Linked DNA regions of Persicobacter psychrovividus. The protein of the gene in region 1 binds, or shares a complex with, the protein of each later gene. Links are inferred from orthologs where the notes say so. Each region holds a gene or a part of one and is shown in the gene's direction. Other genes may lie near its edges.

The links. The genes of interacting proteins can lie anywhere in the genome.
Region 2: the proteins of smc (region 1) and AABK40_RS08535 are in contact, whole or in part, in a crystal structure (PDB 3ZGX), measured with the Bacillus subtilis proteins. The link is inferred for Persicobacter psychrovividus from one-to-one orthologs.

What each region holds. Positions count from the first base shown.
Region 1 is NZ_AP025292.1:2,147,392-2,156,184, forward strand. Bases 1,834-5,922 are described here. They hold smc (chromosome segregation protein SMC), read left to right. Parts: upstream 1,834-2,170; coding sequence 2,171-5,722; downstream 5,723-5,922. Other genes in these bases: AABK40_RS09160 (tetratricopeptide repeat protein), read left to right, coding at 1,834-2,141. In the rest of the region: AABK40_RS09150 (ArnT family glycosyltransferase), read right to left, coding at 1-321; AABK40_RS09155 (tetratricopeptide repeat protein), read left to right, coding at 500-1,309; more of AABK40_RS09160, read left to right, coding at 1,461-1,833; AABK40_RS09170 (hypothetical protein), read right to left, coding at 6,008-6,742; AABK40_RS09175 (TolB-like translocation protein), read right to left, coding at 6,804-8,501; AABK40_RS09180 (NAD(P)(+) transhydrogenase (Re/Si-specific) subunit beta), read right to left, coding at 8,698-8,793. UniProt on the Bacillus subtilis protein: Required for chromosome condensation and partitioning.
Region 2 is NZ_AP025292.1:1,992,178-1,997,246, reverse strand. Bases 2,353-5,069 are described here. They hold AABK40_RS08535 (segregation and condensation protein A), read left to right. Parts: upstream 2,353-3,203; coding sequence 3,204-3,935; downstream 3,936-5,069. Other genes in these bases: AABK40_RS08530 (lysylphosphatidylglycerol synthase transmembrane domain-containing protein), read left to right, coding at 3,939-5,000; dxs (1-deoxy-D-xylulose-5-phosphate synthase), read right to left, coding at 2,353-2,889. Outside these bases: AABK40_RS08550 (S9 family peptidase), read right to left, coding at 1-91; AABK40_RS08545 (alpha/beta fold hydrolase), read right to left, coding at 156-932; more of dxs, read right to left, coding at 958-2,352. UniProt on the Bacillus subtilis protein: Participates in chromosomal partition during cell division. May act via the formation of a condensin-like complex containing Smc and ScpB that pull DNA away from mid-cell into both cell halves.

The sequences.
Region 1 (8,793 bases):
CAGCTCATCTTTCAGGTATTTACCGATATTGAAAAAGACCACGATGTTCACCGAGCCAATCAATAGCGCCCCACCGCGAATAAACACTTCATTGGTAAAATTCAAATTCAGGCTGCTGAGCCGTATAAGCCAGCCCACCAAAGGGGGGTGATCAAAATGGCTGATATCAGGCAGCACGGCATACGTCCAATAATACACCTCATCGTTACCCAAAGCGGTAAAATGAGCAATACAGAGTCGGATTAAAAAAGAAATACCAACAAGTATTCCCAGTCGCTTTGGCCAATTGATGGCACTCAGTTGGTTTTCGGAACTATTCATGCCCGCAAAAATAAGAGAAATGCGACGATCCTGAATATTAAAATATGAAAATTATTCTCTGTGCAGCTACCTATTTCATCTCTTGGCTTGCGCAGCTACTACCGATAAAAGTGAAAAATCAAGACAAATAGTCGTATATTTGCAAGCGCAATTTTTAAATCGATCGAACTGAATCCACATGAATATAGATAATCTGTTTCAAGAAGGCCTTGCCGAAGCTCAGAAAAACAAGCTTCCCGAAGCCATCAAGAAATTTAATCAGGCATTACTTCTCGACCCAAATCATGAGTTGAGCCGTGTGAACCGTGCCATTGCCCTCGGAAAAAACAAACAATATCAGGAGGCAGCGCAGGATTACGCCATGCTGATCAATGCCAGCCCTTTCAATGCCCAGTATTATGGCGACCGTGCCGTTTGTTTTTTTATGCTCAAGCAGCACGACAAGGCCATGAAGGATTTCGACAAAGCCGTATCCCTCGAACCGTCGAACCCTTACCGCTATTCTTCAAGAGCTTTCATCAAGGAACGCCTCAAGGATTATGACGGTGCCATTGCTGATTACGACAAGGCCATCGCCCTTGACCCAGAAGATGCCGTAGCGCATAACAACCGCGGCATGATCCTCGAAAATATGGGCAGAATGAAAGATGCCCAGAAAAGTTATCAGGAAGCTGATGAACTCAACAAGCCGCAGCGGTCGGCAGAGGACCAAAAGGCAATAGAGGAAGCCGAGGAGATTGAGGTCAAGCAGAAAAATGGAAAGATCGCCATTGCCAAACCTCAAAAAAATAAGGAGAAAAAAACCAAAGCACCCAAGCCTCAGCCAAAGGCTGCCGAGGTGGTTATTCCTGCCTCAGAGGTTGAACAGCCGAAAACCGTTACCCTTTCGCACCTGTTCAAAACCCTCAAGGAGATCCTCACAAATGCCGAAACCAGGGATGAGTTTCTGCTGTTTGTCAAATCGATTTTCACTAAAAAGAAATCCTGATTTGAAATGCTAAAAAGCGTTAAAACCGCCATTTTCTGAGGATAATACATTATTTTAAGCATTCACAAATTTTTTAATCACCATGTTCAGCAAGCTGAAATTTATATCTTTTGACCAATCTGCCCACCCCTTCGCCAGCATACTGTTGTTGATGCTTGCTTGGTGTTTATTTCAACCAACCAATGCGCAGGCGCAGTATTATCAGGGACAGGATTATCGTTTCAGCCCCGAGGTGGTTAAGTGGGTAACCCTGGGCAAGCAGTACATGGATAAGCAAGACTACCCCAATGCCAACATTGCCTTTCGTCGGGCATTGGCCACCAAGGATGTCCTGCCCACTGATATGGCCTATCTGTTTGCCGAAACCCTCTATCAGATTGACCAGTATAAGAATGCACAAAATTTTGTGGAAAAATACATTGGCCTCGAAGGTGAAAAAGGACACTATTACCCTGCAGCCATTGCGCTGAAACAAAAGATTCAAAGCAAATTGCAAGTCATTATCGACTGTAAATATTGTAATGCCCTCGGCTACCGACTCAAAGCCTGCGCCGAATGTAGCGGTAAAGGCACCCTCGACCAGTCCTGCCCCCGCTGCCATGGCGTTGGCAAAGAACGCTGCCGAGCATGTCAGGGGCAAGGGGTAAAAATTACCGTCAATCAGTTTGGGCTGAACGAATATGCCATCTGCCAGATATGCAACAACACCGGATTTGCCCCCTGCTCCCTATGCAACGGTGCAAAGCGCGTCCATGCGGCCTGCCCAGTATGTTTAGGTTCAGGGACTGTACCCACGCAGGAAATCTGTGACCACCAACCTCATACTCACTAAAAAATCAGCATAGCGCAGAAGAATAAAAAATGCAATTAACGTCCTTAGAAATAAAAGGCTTCAAGAGCTTTGGTGATCGTATAGAGATTAACTTCAACGAAGGCATCACGGGGATCGTTGGCCCCAACGGTTGCGGGAAGTCCAATGTTATTGACGCCATCCGATGGGTGCTCGGCGAGCAGAAAACCAGTGCCCTGCGCTCAGAAAAAATGGAGAATATCCTTTTTAATGGCAGCAAACAGCGAAAGCCGACCAATATGGCGGAGGTGTCACTGACTTTCAAAAACACCAAAAACCTGCTCCCTACGGAATACAACACCGTTACGATCAGCAGACGTTACTACCGAAGCGGCGACAGTGAATACCTGCTCAATGGCGTTACTTGCCGACTCAAAGACATTCACGGGCTCTTCCTCGACACGGGAATTACCGCCAACTCCTACGCCATTATTGAGCTCAGAATGGTTGAAGAGCTCCTTAATGACAAAGAAAATGCCCGAAGGGGGTTATTTGAAGAGGCTGCGGGCATTTCAAAGTTCAAGGTTCGGAGGAAAGAAACCATGCGTAAACTTCGCGATACTGATGCGGACCTTGAGCGTGTGGACGATCTTCTGGCGGAAATTGAAAAAAATATGCGCTCCCTCGAACGGCAGGCAAAAACCGCCCAGCGCTATTTTAAGCTGAAGGAGGATTACCGCAAGTGGAGCCTTTCCCTTGCCTGCCTGGAGATTGTCGATCTGCGCGATCAATTTTTACGGGCCACGCAGGAATTACAAACGGCCTCTGATCAGCGGACTGCCCTTTCAAGCCAAATGGCCCTGAAAACCGCCACCATCGAGGAGCAAAAAGCCATTTTAACAGACACAGAGCACGCCCTGAAAAACCAGCAGACGGCCTTGAATCAGCAGGTCAATAAAATCAGGGATTACCAAAGTGCGCAACATGTGGCTTTGGAGAAAAAAAGATTACTGACCGAAAGGGCCGAGCAATTGCAGCAACAATGTGAGGAACTGATGGAGCAGCAGGCCATGAATGAGCAACAAACTCAAGCAACAAACATGAGTCTGCAATCCAGTGAACGGCAGTTCAACGACAGCGAAATGCAACGCTCGCAACTGGAGCAGCAGAAAAATCAGCTCAAAGCACAGGTCGATGAGTACAAACAGAAAATGACCTCTGCCATTTCAGCAGAAAAGGCCAGTCAGCAACGATTGTATCAGGCACAAAAAGCACTGGAAGTCGCCAAAGTACAGCAATCGGCACTCAAGCAGGAGCTTGAAAAAAACGCCGCTCAGGAGCAGCAGCAGAAAAGCGAACTGAGCACTTTTGAACAGGCGCTCTTGCAGCTCGATCAGGAGCACGAGGCGCAGCACAAAGCCATCACCGCGCTTGAAGCGGAAGAACGACAACTGAAAGAAAGCATTGCGGAGCAGCAACAGGTTGCCGAAGGTTTGCGCGAGCAGGTTCGGAACGCCAATCGAATACTCGATGCCAAAACCAATGAATTACAGCTCAAGCAATCTATTATGGAGAATCTTGAGGGCTACCCAGAAGCGCTCCAGTGTCTGCGTCAGCAGTCTGCATGGTCCGAAGGGCCTGCGCCACTACTGTCTGAAATTGTGGATGCACCGAAACAATATCACCCAGCGCTTTCCGCTTTCCTTGAACCGTTCATGCACTATTTTGTCGTGCAAACGCAAGCCGAAGCCATGGCAGCCATTCAGCTTTTAAAATCAGCAGAAAAAGGCAAAGCCAACTTCTTCATCCTCGATAACATCAGTGGCGCCCCAGTCGGAACACCATTGCCTGCCTGTACCCTTGCCGCTGAGGTCGCGGTCTGCGATTCCACTTATAAACCACTCCTCGAACTCCTGCTTCATGGAGTGTATTTTGTCGCCCACCGACAGCAAATTCCGCTCGACACGCCAGGCATTTTCATCACCAATGAGGGGGATTTTATTCAGAAAAAGTTCAGCATCGGCGGAGGCGCCATAAATGCCGAACAAAATAGCCATTTGGGAAGTGGCCGCCAGATAGAGCAGCTCACCAAATTAATTGCCCAGCTTAGGGAACAGCTCAAGACCAATGAGGATGCTCTTGAAACGACCGAGCAGGAAATTCATGCCCTGCAGTCGGCATCAAAAGCCGAACAGCTCTCCGATTCAAAAATTGCACTGGGGATTTTAGCGCAGGAGCGGGCCGTAGCCAAAAGCCGCTTCGAGCAAACACAGCAACTCATCAGTCAGGGAGACAATAATCGACAGGAGGTGGAGGAAAAGCTGGGTATGCTCGCCGAAGAAATTGCCCTGCGAACTCCTCAGCTTGAAGAGGAGCAGCAGAAAATTCTTGAATTACAGGAGGAAGCTGAAATTTTTGAGGAAGATCACGAGCGTATTTATGAAGATTACCAACGTGTAGAAAGTCAATTTAATACTGTAAACCTTGAGTTTCACAAGCTGGAACATCGTATGGAAAACACGCTTCAGCAACTCGAACAACTGGAGCAGCTATCGCTAAAATTGAAAAAATCCGTTCAGCAGCAAAAGCAGGAACTGGAGAAAAACCGACGGGAACAGGAAGCGGTAAATGCCTATGACACGGGTGATGACGAGGTTCTGGATGCCCTTAATGCCGAACGCACGCAAATGGAGGAAGAGCTCACCCGCATGGAAAAAAACTATGGGCAGGCGCGCAGTCAGGTTGAATTGGAAGAGGGGGAACTGAAGCAATATCAGCGTGAAAAAGAGGTTGCTGATGAACTGATGCTGAAATATTCTCATTTGCTGAATGAAACCAAAATGGCCATGAGTGCCACTAAAGAACGCCTGAGCGTAGAGTTTGAGGTCGATCTTGAGCAATTATTGGAGGAAGATCAGTCGGAAACCGAAGAAGAAGAACAGATCACCGACCTTGAATTGCTGAAGCAAAAAGTTGCTGAGACCAAAGACAAGCTGGCTAAAGTCGGGCCGATCAACCCCTTGGCCGTAGAGGCTTTCGATGAAATCAAGACCCGATATCAGTTCATCACCGAACAAAAAGAAGATTTGGAGGCTGCAAAAACCTCTCTGATGGAAACCATTGGGCATATTGATCAAACGGCTAAAGAGAATTTTATGCATGCTTTTGATCAGATCAAAACCAACTTTATTCGGGTTTTCAGGTCCCTGTTTACGGAAGAGGACGATTGTGACCTCAAACTCAGCGACCCAGAAAATCCGCTCGAGTCCAAGATCGACATTATTGCCAAACCAAAGGGAAAGCGGCCATTATCGATCAGCCAGCTTTCAGGTGGGGAAAAAACACTTACGGCAACCTCCTTGCTGTTTGCGATCTACCTACTGAAGCCTGCGCCTTTTTGTATCTTTGATGAGGTTGATGCCCCACTGGACGATGCCAATATCGACAAGTTCAACAACATCATCCGTACCTTTTCCAATGAGTCGCAGTTCATCATCGTTACTCACAACAAGCGAACGATGGCTTCGACAGACATTATGTATGGCGTCACTATGCTGGAACAGGGCGTTTCAAGAGTTGTCCCCGTAGATTTAAGGCCACTGACCGAACAGGTACCCGCATAAAACTCAAAAAAGGCGATCAACAACTGATCGCCTTTTTTTTGCACGTATTTAAAACGTTTGTAAAGTTAAAATTAGAGACTGCCATTTAACGTTTACTGTATGTTTTCGTGGCTGAATTCAAGGTAGTGAAATTTCGGTTTACCGCGGAGTCAATCTGCAAGATTGACTTGCTAAATTTGTCCTCCGAATCTAGTCAATCTTGCAGATTGACGGGATTTCTACGAAGAACCAAATTCTCGGAAACCACCAACCAGCCATGAAATATACAGCGTGTTGAAGGTTTTTTTATTTTTTTGCCAGATAGATATACTCTTTAAGCGAGTCATTTTTGAAGTTTATCTTTCTTCTTTGAAACACTACCCAATTCAGTTTTTCTAATTCGTAAATGTCGCTATCTACGAATGAGCCAATTTGTTTTTCAATCAGCAAGTTGTCGCTTGTTCCGTCTTTATAAAAATACGGAAGTTCATCTGCGAAATGTTGCCTGTTTTTAAAAAACTTAATTCCTGTATCTCTATCTATAACATAAAGCTTATCATCAGAATAACCTGGGTATAACTCACGCATTTTAGTCAAGTTCCTAGGTTTTCCTTCTCGCATGCGATGATACTGTTCCAGCATTTTAAGCTCAATATCATATATATCACCATAGTCAAGAAAGATTTGATCTTTAACAACAGCTTTAGTTCTAATTTTTATTCCATTTTCAATTAAACTATATCCAGTGAAATCAACCGTATAATTTATGACAACTATTAAGATTTTTGATTTAGGAAAGATGTCCACTAAATCACTTTCAAGGTCAGTTAAAGTATCTTCTTCACTTATGTTTTTGTAGAAAATCTGATCTAGAAAGATATATGTATTGCCATCAGAAAAAGTAACACTCAAATCTTTTGGAGACAGGTTTGAAATTGAATTGGCTATTATTTTAGTTTTTAATTTCTTTGTATCCAGTTCATCTTCCGAAAATTCTCTCGGTAACGAGTTTATCAATATTCCGCAAATCTGATTTCCCATATTTTAATTACCTACAACAAACCGCTATCGTCGAAAATCAAGTTAATTCCATTACAAGCACTTATATCTCACTCAACTTCATCTCAATCTTAGGCCCTTCAGGTGCGATAACCTGTTTTTTCAAAGGCTGTCCCCACTTCCATTTTGGGCTTACCTGAAAGATTTTCCCGCGGGAATCCACCACCAGTGACATCTGATTGATCACCTTTTCGTGCTGCTTCACCAACACCTTATAACGTGAGCCATATTCCAGATACGCCAGGCTGACGGCAGAATAGGTGCGTTCTTTCCCCGACTCTACATTCATCAGGTAGATTTCGGTGTTCTTGGGCTTTTCACCCGCAGGGGTCAAAATCTCAAAGTACAACTCCTGAATTTTGCGTCGCATTCTGATGTTTTTCACAAACACCTCAGGGTAACGCTTGGTATGCTGAAAATTGATAATCCCACGGTATGGCTGACAGGTGTTGGCCAGCACTTCAAACTGATATTTATTCCCCAAGGGCAAAGGTACGACCTCTGGCTGCTGCCCCGCCTCGAAAAAGGAAGAATGCACCAGCTGATTGCCAGTATAGATATTAATTTTGCCACTGGTAGAACGCTGATCCTTCACATCTGCCAGCGAAAACTGCACCTGAATATCAGAAGAAAGGGCGAAATTTTGCTTGACCTTTTTATAGGTCGTAATGGCCGAAAGGTCGAGCAAGGTATCCGCCTCCACATGGTTGGGGGCAAAGAAGGTCAGTTTGTATTTTTTCCCCGCAGGGGCAATCAGGCTGTAGAAGCCGTCATTCACATTATTTTGCGTTACCAGCACCTCCTGATTTTCCTCGATATCCACCAGGCGCATGGTTGCAGGAAGGTGCATACCTATTTTTTTATCCTTCACATAACCCTGAACAAGCACCATAGGCGTTACTGGAAGGTCTTCAGGAATTTTCACCTGATAAAGCTGCTCGTCGACCACCGTGTAAAGTTGCTCAAGGGTAATCGGTACGCCACCAAGAAAATCATCTTTGGGGGTATTGGCAAAACTCAGCGGTTGCGGTTTGCTCCACTGCCCTTCCTGGTTTTGAGCATAGTGAATATCATAACCACCAATTCCGTTGGGGGCTTTCAGGGACATCAGCATCGTTTGACCACCACGATAAAGCACGGGTCGCTGAACATCATGTTCATTAAAAGCTGCGGCAACTTTTTTGGAAGCAGAAAACGACCCAACATTCACCCATTCCGACTGGTACAGGTTGTTTTTCCCCTCGCCAGTGTAGTCAAATTCTTCCCGGGTAAAATAAAGGGTTTTCCCATCCAGGCTTAAAGAAGGAGAGCCTTCCTTTTTCCAGCTGTTTACATCACCACTGATTGGTTTTGGCTTTTGCCAAACAGCACCAGAACGTTCACTGTAATAAATATCATAACTTGCGCCCCCTTTTGCTTTAGCGGAGAAAAACAGGTAATTGGCATCGTAACTGATGAAGGGATCTATGAGCGCATCAAAATCTCGGCTGATATGCGAAAGCTTGATCGGATCGCCCCATTTCCCATCCTCAGACCGAACCACCTCAAATAGTTCTACTGCTCGTTTTTTCTTCCCTGCTGAAAGGTAAATCAGCACATTCCCTCCTGCTGAAACGGTTGCTCCAAACACTTTTTCCTTACTGCTGATAAAATCACCCATCAGGGTGATTTGGGCTTGCAAGGGCATAAAATTGAAGAGAAGGAGTATCAATGACAGCGGAAACAAAGCTTTCCTGACCATAGGTTTGTAGTTGTGGTTGTACTTCAGTTGAATTAAATATCAAAGCTTGATACGTAATCAACAACTAAAAATTCAATAAATTTATGCAAAAATAACAATTTTAATGGAGACGCCCATCAATTTAGCGCGCATTGGTCATAAAAAAACCGAAGTGGTCATCACTTCGGTTTAATTTTTTTTATAAAAAGGACGAATATTAAGCGTTCGCCAATTCTTCTTTCAATTTACCCAACGATTTCTTGGCATCGCCGAACAACATTTTTGTACGGTCGCCGAAGAATAATGGGTTCTG
Region 2 (5,069 bases), 160 kb from region 1 along the record:
CATAGACAGAATGCCCACGGAAGATTCCTTCTTTAAAAATCTGATCTAAAGTGGGTGATTTTTTGGATTGAGCGAACGCGACTGAGCCCATGCACAGGAGCATGAGAAAAAATGATAAGGATTTTTTCATAAGGAAATAAAGGGATTGTATGCGATTAAAATTTACTCACTGCATTTACAAAGCCACTGACCATGGCGGCCGTTTCTTCTGGTTGTTCAAACATACCCATGTGGCCGGTTTCATCGATCAGGTGAAGGGTGATGTATTGACTCAAACGAGCCTGAACGTTCTGCTCTTGCAGGTCCAAAATAGGGTCCTCTTTTCCCGTGATGATAAATATCGGTCGGTCAAAGGCTTCTAAAGTGGGTTTGTAGTCCTGACGATCGCGCATCATGCTGGCATATTGACAAAAAGTTTCTTTTGAAGTTTCAGCACAGAGGTCAGCAACCAGCTGAATGTCTTCAGCACATTTGTCAATATTTTGTGGGGCGAAAAGATTTTTGGCAAATCCTTTAGAGAATGCTCGGACACCTTTCTCTGCCACAAATTCAATCGTTTTGGTACGATTAGCTTTTTTCTCTTCATCGTCCTCGTAGGCAGTGGAGTGGAAAAGCCCAAACCCTTTAAGCTTCTCAGGGAAAAGCTGCGCGAACTCTAAAGTGATATAGCCTCCGAGCGAATGGCCTATCATAATGGTTTTTTCAATGTTTTCAGCCTCCATCAGGGCGTTCACCTCTTTGGCAATGTCCGCTAATGAGGTGGCATCTACCTGAGGGCTTTTACCAAAACCTGGTAAATCGAGAACGTAAACTTTGAATTTATTGGGTAACAATTTTACCCATGCTTCCCAGACTTTGGAAGTTTCACAAAACCCATGAAGAAGGATTACAGGGAATCCTTCTCCTTGGGTATAAAAATTAATTTTAGACATATTTTCGGCTAAAAGGGCTTTCCCTTTAAATTAATTGATTTTGAGAGGTGGGCACCAACTCAAGCATTTCACATACAGTGGCAGCAATACCTTCAGCATCAAAACCACACTCTTTGTGTAACTCTTGTTGCGTACCGTGTTCTACAATGGCATCTGGAATACCCAGACGTTTGATTTTTGCGTGATATTGGTGATCGACCATAAATTCATAGACCGCAGACCCAAAACCACCCATCAGGCAACCGTCTTCCACCGTGATTACTTTGTCAAATTTTGAGAACACCTCGTGAAGCATGGCTTCGTCAAGGGGTTTTACAAATCGCATATCATAAACGGCAATGTCGGCATCTTTCTTCAGCTGCGTTGCCGCGGCCAAAGCATAATTACCCACCGGACCTACGGACAAAATAGCGATATCATTTCCTTCTTTAACCGTCCGACCTTGTCCAATCTGAATTTCTTCCATCGGTGTTCTCCAGTTTGGCATACTACCTTGCCCTCGAGGGTATCGGATAGAAAATGGCATGGCATTCTTCTTCAGTTGCGCAGTATACATCATATTGCGCAATTCCTGTTCGTCCATTGGTGCCATTACCGTAATGTTTGGAATGCAACGCATAAAAGCCAAATCATAAGCACCGTGGTGTGTTGGCCCATCTGCACCCGCAAATCCCGCACGGTCAAGGCAGAAAATCACATGCAAATTCTGAATACAGACATCATGAATCACCTGATCATACGCCCTTTGCATAAAAGTAGAATAGATATTGCAAAATGGAACCGCTCCCTGTGTGGCCAAGCCCGCAGAAAATGTAACGGCATGCTGTTCAGCAATACCAACATCAAAAGCACGATCAGGAATTTCCCGCATCATGATGTTCAAAGAACAACCCGACGGCATGGCAGGGGTAATTCCCATAATTTTTTCATTTTCTTTGGCCAGCTCAACTAAGGTATGGCCAAATACATCCTGAAATTTTGGGGGTTGTGGATCCGTAATGATTTTTTTGCGGATTTCGCCCGTAACCTTATCAAAAGTTCCTGGGGCGTGCCATTTGGTCTGATCTTTTTCTGCAGGAGCATAACCTTTCCCTTTGGTGGTCATGACATGCAATAATTTCGGGCCTTTGATATCTTTCAGATCCTTGAGGACGGTAACGAGATGATCGAGATCATGCCCGTCAACAGGCCCAAAATAGCGCAAATTGAAAGACTCAAAAAGATTGCTGTGGCGCATGAAAAACGCCTTGGTGCTGTTCTCAATTTTTGAGGCCAGTTCTTGCGCATTAGGTCCAAATTTGGAAATTTTGCCCAGCAAATCCCAGACCTCATCTTTTACTTTATTGTAAGTTTTTGAGGTCGTAATATTAGTCAGATAGTCGTTCAGTGCCCCTACATTAGGGTCGATCGACATATTATTATCATTAAGGATAATCAATAAATTGGAGTCTTGAAGATCTCCGGCGTGGTTCATGCCTTCAAAAGCCATTCCGCCAGTCATGGCTCCATCGCCAATTACAGCAATGTGATGACGGTCGTCTTTGAATTGATTATTTGCAACAGCCATTCCCAAGGCCGCAGAAATAGAGGTAGAGGAGTGGCCGACCCCAAAGGTGTCGTATTCGCTTTCTTTGCGTTTGGGGAATCCCGAAAGCCCTCCGTATAGTCTGTTGGTATGAAATTGCTCACGACGGCCAGTCAAGATTTTGTGTCCGTAGGCTTGATGCCCCACATCCCAGATCAACTGATCTTTTGGGGTATCAAAGACATAATGCAAAGCGGTAGTCAACTCAACGACTCCAAGGCTTGCACCAAAATGCCCTCCATAGACCGAAACATTATCGATAATAAACTGGCGCAACTCATCACGTACCTGATGGAGCTGCTTGTTATCGAATTTCTTTAGGTCCTCCGGACTGTTGATTGTTTTTAATAGTTTACCTGGCTCTATAAGCATAATGAATTATTTTTCCTTGCCCGACTAAGCGAGCAATTTATAAATTCTCAGTCCTAAAAATTAAGTGGACTTGAACATACAAAAATAGGTGATGTTTTTAGAATGTACTAAATTAGGGCAAGAAATCCTCGATGAAAGTTTTTTATCGGTTAATTTCTTTGCTGAAAGCCATAATCACTTACTTTCTTACATCTTTAATTACTTGTTTAAAATGACTGTTTATCTGGCAAGTTGCTGAAAATTGTCTTTGGAGTGATAAATTTGTAGGTCTTCTGCGGTTAAATTTTATTCACGGTTATAATTTACGATATCTTTTGTCTTTCGAAATTAAATTACCCTTGTTTGAGGGACCCTTCGATTTATTACTATTTTTTATCCAGCGCGATGAGCTGGATGTACATGATATTCCGATCGCAAAGATCACTGCCGACTTTTTATCCTACCTCGATGCGATGAACAAACTGGACGTGGAGTTGGCTTCCGATTTTATGGTGGTGGCCGCGACGCTGATGCGAATAAAATCCAAAATGTTGTTGCCCCGCCCAGAGCTTGATGAGCAAGGGGAGGAGATCGACCCACGGGAGGAATTGATGCAACATTTGCTGGCTTATAAAAAGTATAAATCTGTTATGGAAGATTTCCGTAAGATGGAGGAGCGGGAGCTGGGCAAGCAAAAGCGGGGGAATATCATCGCCGAGCAGCAGGAACTGGCTTCTGAATACGCCACGGAAATGGAGATGCACAATCTTGATATGTATAAATTATTGAAAGTTTATCAGCAAGTGATGCGCAGAAAGGAAGCCCAGGAGGAAGAACACGTACATCAAATTACGCCTTATGATTATACCATCTCAGGTCAAAAGGAATGGCTGCTGAGCCTGCTGAAAGCGGAGGGTAAGCAAAATTTTGAAGAGCTGTTCATGGCAGTGGGTAATCGTATAGGGATGATTTTCACGTTCCTGGCCATCTTGGAATTGGCACAGTGGCAGGAGTTAAGCCTGACCATCGGTGCAGGATTTAACAGTTTTTGGGTTGAACCTATATAAATAATGGAAATTTCTAACAAGAAAGCATTTTCGACGCTTAACCCGAATAAAATATGGATTCCAGTGTTGATCGGACTGGCAATTTCTGTTTGGTTATTTCTTTCAGATGATCACGTAAGTGTGGAAAACCTGCAAGTGTTGCTGCAACCCTTGTCGGTCTTTTCCCTCGTGCTTGCCGTGATAGTAATTCTTTTTCGGGATGCGGGATACATCTATCGTATTCGGACCCTTACGGGGAAATCACTCAGCTGGACCTCCTCCTTTTATGTCATTATTCTTTGGGAGTTTTCGAGTGCCGTTACGCCTTCTGTTGTTGGAGGCAGTGCGGTGGCTGTTTTTATTCTGATGAAAGAAGGCCTAAGTTTCGGGCGCGCGCTGGCTTATGTGATGCTGACGGCCATTCTGGATAATCTGTTTTTCGTCGTTTTCGCCCCATTGGTGATTGTCCTTGCTCATGGGAGTATTTTTGATGGCATTACGACCGATGCCCTGGGGAAGAGCCTACCCGTCATTTTCTGGACTTCCTATTCCTTGATTGCCATTTATACTTTGGTCATGTCTTTTGCTTTATTGGTGCATCCAAGAGGCTTCAAGTGGCTTTTATTGAAAATCACCAGTTGGGGATTTTTAAGGAGATACCGTGCCAGGGCCAATAAGCAAGGTGATGAAATGATCCTTGGCGCCAAAGAATTGATTGGTAAGCCTGCAACTTATTGGTTTAAAGTGGTGCTTGCTACGGTGTTTGTATGGGTTGCCCGCTACCTGATGCTCAATGCGGTGATGGGGGGGTATGTTCTGCTGAGCATTAAGGAACACCTGTTTATTTTTGGGCGACAGCTGATCATGTGGATTGTCATGCTGATATCACCCACGCCAGGAAGCAGCGGTACTGCGGAGTATTTTTACGGGCTGTTTTTTCAGCATTTTCTGGGCGAGTTTACTTTTGGTACCAGCCTGTTGTGGCGGCTTCTGGCCTATTACCCTTACTTGTTTTTGGGGGCGGTATTTCTTCCACGATGGATTCAGAAGGTGTTTTTCGACCGAAAAAAGGGGAATCAAAAATAGGCATACTTGCTTGAATGCCTATTTCATGTTTTCTTTGTAATGATTTTTAATATTATTCACTACATAGCG